Alloacidobacterium dinghuense: one gene and its partner. The protein of the gene in region 1 interacts with the protein of each later gene in a pairwise test. Links are inferred from orthologs where the notes say so. Each region holds a gene or a part of one and is shown in the gene's direction. Other genes may lie near its edges.

What was found.
Region 2: the proteins of H7849_RS26275 (region 1) and H7849_RS22900 interact in binary tests that used the Escherichia coli proteins (3 or more experiments, as listed by UniProt). The link is inferred for Alloacidobacterium dinghuense from one-to-one orthologs.

What each region holds. Positions count from the first base shown.
Region 1 is NZ_CP060394.1:6,237,710-6,240,775, forward strand. It holds H7849_RS26275 (2-oxoglutarate dehydrogenase E1 component), read left to right. Parts: upstream 1-312; coding sequence 313-2,820; downstream 2,821-3,066. UniProt on the Escherichia coli protein: E1 component of the 2-oxoglutarate dehydrogenase (OGDH) complex which catalyzes the decarboxylation of 2-oxoglutarate, the first step in the conversion of 2-oxoglutarate to succinyl-CoA and CO(2).
Region 2 is NZ_CP060394.1:5,468,385-5,471,264, reverse strand. It holds H7849_RS22900 (ABC-F family ATP-binding cassette domain-containing protein), read left to right. Parts: upstream 1-411; coding sequence 412-2,349; downstream 2,350-2,880. Other genes in the region: H7849_RS22895 (phosphoenolpyruvate carboxylase), read left to right, coding at 2,417-2,880; H7849_RS22905 (DUF2252 domain-containing protein), read left to right, coding at 1-306. UniProt on the Escherichia coli protein: Genetic data indicate it may be involved in ribosome assembly or function.

The sequences.
Region 1 (3,066 bases):
ACGGCTGGGAGAGGTTCGTGCTTTCCCACATCTTTTCAAGATGCGGGGCACCCTTTTTCGTGCCGCTTTTCGCGTCTCAGTGCAATCTTGGGAATGCGGTTTCTTATCGCTATGTGCGCACTTCGACGCATTTCTTATGAAACCAGTAAAATAAGAAGTGACGATGAAACGTCTGGCCATCTCCCGGGCACGATTTCCACGACAATACGCGCAGACGACGGGTCCTATTCTCGGCCTGATTGAGGATCTTCGCGCAGAAATGCCCGCATTCAGGAGAATTGGCCAGCCTTTTTCGATGGAATACGTGAATTTATGAGTGCTACGAAGCTGGAACCGACACATAGCGAACTGCAACAGCAAATCCATAACCGTGAACAAATCTTTGATGCCTTTCGCCGCTGGGGTTATCTACAGGCGAACCTCGATCCGCTAGGCCAATACCTTTCTGCGGAACCTATTCCTGAACTGGATCTTGAGGGTGACGATGCCGATGAGGCGCGCGGCTATTATTGCGGCACGATTGCGGCGGAGTTCATGCATATTCCGCACCGCGAGCGGCGCGCCTGGATTGCGGCGCGGCTGGAAACGGAAGCTCCAAGTGTGGATGAGAAGCGGATTCTCGATCTGCTGATCAAGGCCGATACCTTCGAGCAGGTGATTCAGTCGCGGTATCTGGGGACGAAGCGCTTTTCGCTCGAAGGTGTGACGGCGCTGATCCCTTTTCTTGACGAGATGCTGCGCCGCTCGAGCGAACTGGGCGCGACAAAAGCTGTGATTGGCATGAGCCATCGCGGGCGCTTGAGCGTGATGGTGAACACGTTTGGAAAATCGCCTGCGGACATTTTTTCGAAGTTTGAGGACGTAGACCCGCGCAGCATTCTGGGCGGCGGCGATGTGAAGTATCACGTGGGCGCGACGGGCTGCTACATGACGCGGAATGGCAAGGACATTTCGCTGCACCTGGTGTCGAACCCGAGCCACCTGGAAGCGGTTGATCCGGTGGCCATGGGGCGCACACGGGCGAAGCAGACGCGTATTGGCAAGGACGGGCAGGAGCGCGTGCTGCCGGTGGTGATTCACGGCGATGCTGCGTTTGCCGGGCAGGGGATCTGGGCCGAGACGATGAATCTTGGCTCGGTAGAAGGTTTCACGGTTGGCGGCGGCATTCATATTATTGCCAACAATCTGATCGGGTTCACCGCTGAGCCCGAAGAATCGAACTCGTCGCGCTTTGCTTCGGATCTGGCGAAGCGGATGCCGATTCCTATCTTCCATGTGAATGCCGAGGACCCTGATGCTGTGGTGCGGGTTGCGGCGCTAGCTGTGGAGTATCGCTATACGTTCAAGACCGATGTGGTGATTGACTTGATCGGATACCGCCGGCATGGGCACAGCGAGGTTGACGACCCGACGATTACGCAACCGCTGCGCTATGCGAAGATCAAGGACCATCTGCCGCTCTATCAGATTTATGCGCAGAAGCTAGGCGCGGATGTCAGCGGGCGGGTGAAGGAGCTTCAGACCGAATTTGCCGAGGCGCAGCGCGCAGCCAAGTCGATGAAGAAGATGCCGACACTGGCGGTGCTGCCGGATTACTGGTCGGCGTATCGGGGCGGGAAGTACAAGGCGGAGTATGAGGTCGAGACGGGGTTGACGGCGGAAGAAGTCGGCAGGATTTCTGATGGTCTGGCGAAGTATCCGGCGGATTTTCATATCCATCCGAAGATCAAGAAGCTGTTGGAACAGCGGGCGGAGATGGGGCAGGGGAAGCGTCCGTTTGACTACGGGATGGCTGAGGCTGTGGCGATTGGCTCGTTGCTGACGCAGGGAACTCCGGTGCGGCTGAGCGGGCAGGATAGCCAGCGTGGGACGTTTAATCAGCGGCACAGCGCGCTCGTCGATATTGAGAATGAAAACCTGCATATTCCGTTGAATCATCTGTCGCAGGATCAGGCGAAGTTTGAGGTTTACAACTCGATTCTGTCCGAGGCTGGAGTGCTTGGCTTCGAATATGGCTACAGCCGCGATTATCCGGAGACGCTGGTGATGTGGGAGGCGCAGTTTGGCGACTTTGCCAACGGCGCGCAGATCATTATCGATCAGTTCATCTCGTCGGGTGAGGACAAGTGGGGGCTGCTGGGTGCGATTGTGGTTCTGCTGCCGCATGGGTATGAGGGCCAGGGGCCGGAGCATTCGAGTGCGCGTGTGGAGCGATATCTGCAACTGGCGGCGCATGACAATATGCAGATCTGTCAGCCTTCGACGGCGGCGCAGTACTTCCATCTGCTGCGGCGGCAGGCGATGCGCAAGTGGCGCAAGCCTCTGATTGTGTTTACGCCGAAGAGCATGTTGCGGCATCCGGATGCTGTTTCAGAGCTGGCTGATTTTGCCCAGCCGCACTTCCTCAACGTGCTTCCGGAGACGGAGATTGCGAATGCGAAGCGGCTGCTCGTCTGCACGGGCAAGATCGGGCATGAACTGCGCGTGGAGCGCGAGAAGCGCAAGGACACGGCGACGGGGATCATTTTTGTCGAGCAGCTTTATCCGTGGCCCGAAGCGGAGCTTGTAGCTGCGATCAAGGCGCATCCGGAGGCGCATGAGGTGATCTGGGTGCAGGAAGAGCCGGAGAACATGGGCGCGCTCTCGTTTGTGATGCCGAGGCTGAAGCGGCTGGCGTTGCGGGATCGCCAGGTGCTGAGCATCAAGCGGTCGGCGGCGGCGAGTCCGGCGACGGGGTCGGCGAAGGCCCATGAGATGGAGCAGAAGACGGTGATCGAGCTGGCTCTGAGCGGTGGGTTGCAGAGTAAAGTTAGTCAGTAGCCTCGCTTGCTGTAACGAAGGCCGCTGTTTTTTGAAGCGGCCTTTTCGTTTTGGTAAGAAAAGCTGTTGAGAGACCGGGTGAGTCAGCGCTTCGCACGGATTCTTTCACTCGATGAGCAGGACGATACCCGACCCATGGGGCGCGTGCTTCACATAGGGCATTTCGATCTCCGAAAGTCACCTCTCTGCAACTTGCAATTGATTACCTTCGAGTTGATGGCCAAAAGATAGGCGAATCTGCGGCGA
Region 2 (2,880 bases), 770 kb from region 1 along the record:
CTGGTACGGCAGTTGAATGATCACAAGGCGAGCATCGAACTCGAAGATCTTAGGGGCCCTGGATTGCTGGAATACGGTGAAATGTGCGGCGAATTACTGGCTCGTGGACATTCGAGGTCCGGCGATGCGAGCATGCTGGCCGGTTACATCGGCAGCGGAAGGCGATTCGCTGACGCGATTATGAAATTTGCCGAAGCCTATGCGGACCAGACAGAGCGCGACTGGCAAGCACTGCTCAAATCGCGCCATGCGCCGAAGAGCAAACCAGCGAGTCAGCCGGTTAAGCAGGTCAGCAAGTCAGCCTAAAAAGAAACAAGCAAATCAGCTACGGACTTGCGGAGTGTTTCCCGTTCTTTGCCAACTTGCTTGCGCCAAAGGCACGCTAACTTGCTGGCTCGCTAAAATAGAAACATGCTGCAACTTGCCGACGCCGGCAAACGATTCGGCCCAAAGCTTCTTTTTGAACACGCCAACTGGCTCATCACTGCTGGCGAACGCACGGCTCTGGTCGGTGCGAACGGCACGGGTAAATCTACTCTGCTGAAAACGCTGGCGGCCCTTGACTCACTTGACTATGGCAACCTGCAACGCACCCGGGGGATGAGCATTGGCTATCTGCCGCAGGACGGTCTATCGCTTTCAGGCCGCACGGTCTTCGATGAGTGCCTGTCCGTCTTTGACGAACTTCGCAGCATTGAGCAGGAACTGGAAACCCTGGCCGCTTCGCTGGCTGAGCTTGATCCAGACAGCGGCGCCTATGGTACTGCGGCGGAACGGTATTCGAATCTGAGCGCGAGGTTTCACGCTCACGATGGTTACGCGCTGGATGCGCAGGTAGGCGCCGTGCTTGCCGGTCTAGGCTTTAGCAAGGAAGACTGGGCGCGACGGACAGAGGAGTTTTCCGGCGGCTGGCAGATGCGCATTGCACTGTCAAAGCTGCTTTTGCAAAAACCGAATCTGCTTCTGCTAGATGAGCCAACGAATCATCTTGATCTCGAAACACGCAACTGGCTCGAAGAATATCTACGCGGCTATCCGAACGGCTACATTCTGATCTCGCACGATCGCTACTTTCTTGATGTGACGGTGAACAAGATTGTGGAGATTTGGAACAAGGGGCTGCACTTCTACTCCGGCAATTACGAGAAGTATCTGCAGCAAAAAGAAGAGCGACGCACGCAGCTTGAGGCCGCGTATCGCAACCAGCGCGAGCACATTGAGCATCTGGAAGCATTTATCAGCCGCTTCCGCTATCAGGCCACCAAGGCGAAACAGGTGCAGAGCCGTATCAAGGAACTCGAAAAGATCGAGCGCATCGAGATTCCACAGGAAGAACAGGCGATCCACTTCACTTTTCCCCAGCCTCCGGCTTCAGGACGCACGGTAGTTGAGGTTTCAAACCTGAGCAAGAGCTACGGTGAGAAGCAGGTCCTGCGCAACGTGAGTTTTACCATCGAGCGCGGGGACCGCATCGCACTTGTCGGCGCGAACGGCGCAGGCAAGTCGACGCTGATTCGGATGCTCTCCGCGCTGGAGGGGCCGACGTCAGGTGTGCTTCGACTGGGACACAATGTGTTGCCGGACTATTTTGCGCAGGATCAGTACAAGGTGCTCGATCCCGGAGCACGCATGCTGGAGGACATCGGCCGCATTGCGCAGCGTGTGCCGGAGACCGATCTGCGGAGTCTCCTTGGCTGCTTTCTCTTCTCAGGCGACGATGTTTTCAAGCCGCTCGGGGTTCTTTCAGGCGGCGAACGCAATCGCTATGCACTGGCGCGCATTCTTGTCAGCCCTGCGAATTTTCTGCTGCTGGACGAGCCGACGAATCACCTCGATCTGCGCGCCAAAGATGTGTTGCTGGATGCGGTGAATAAATTTACCGGCACGGTGATTTTCGTCTCACATGACCGCTACTTTATTGATCGGCTGGCGACGCGCGTTTTTGAGGTCGAAGGCGGTCACGTCCACGTTTTTCCGGGAAATTACGAGGATTATCTGTGGCGCAAGGAAGGCGGTGCTGTAACGACGACGGCTGCGCCCGCTGTAGCCGTGGTGGAGGAGACTCCTGCTGCGGTAGTGATTCAGACGGCCGAGAAGGAAAAGGTCCGTCGCGTGAACCCGATTCGCTTGCGGCAGATGCAGGAACGGCTTGCCTTTGTTGAGGAAGAGATTCCGCGCGTGGAAGCTTCCATCGTGGAGACCGAGCATTCGCTCGGCATTTTCGTAAGCGTGGAAGAGACGGAAAGGCTTAGCCGCCTGCTCGAGTCGCTACGAGAACAGCATGGTTTGCTCACGACCGACTGGGAGGAGTTAATGCTTCAGGTGGAAGAGCAGCAGGTGAGCAGCTAATTCATTTATTGTTTCACGACGTGCGGCGTGTGTGCCTGAAGCGTCGGTCCTCCTGCATAATCAAATTATGCCGCTCCTTTGGAAACCGGAAAGCTGGTCACAACGCCTGGCTGAGTTGGAAGCACGCTCGGGCGACCTGAAAGAAGCTCCGTTGCGTCGCGATGTTCGTTCACTCGGCACGCTGTTGGGAGATGTGCTGCGCGAACAGGCTGGCGATGCTCTGTATGAGAAAGTCGAGGAGCTGCGGCAGTCCGCGATTCGTCGCCGCGAAGAGCAGGCAGCGGGCAAGTCGAAGGAAGCGGAAGACCGTCTGCAACGGACGGTTCTCAGCATCAGCACGTTGCCTGTGGAGCAGGCTTACCAGTTGAGCCGGGCCTTTGCGTTTTATTTCGAGCTGATCAATCTGGCTGAGACGAATCACCGCAAGCGGCGGCGTCTGTCGCTACAACTCAGTGGAGACAGTTCAAGGCAGCGAGGTTCATTGCGCGGCACTCTGCGGGAGATGAAGCGGGTTGGTATCTCGGCAACAGA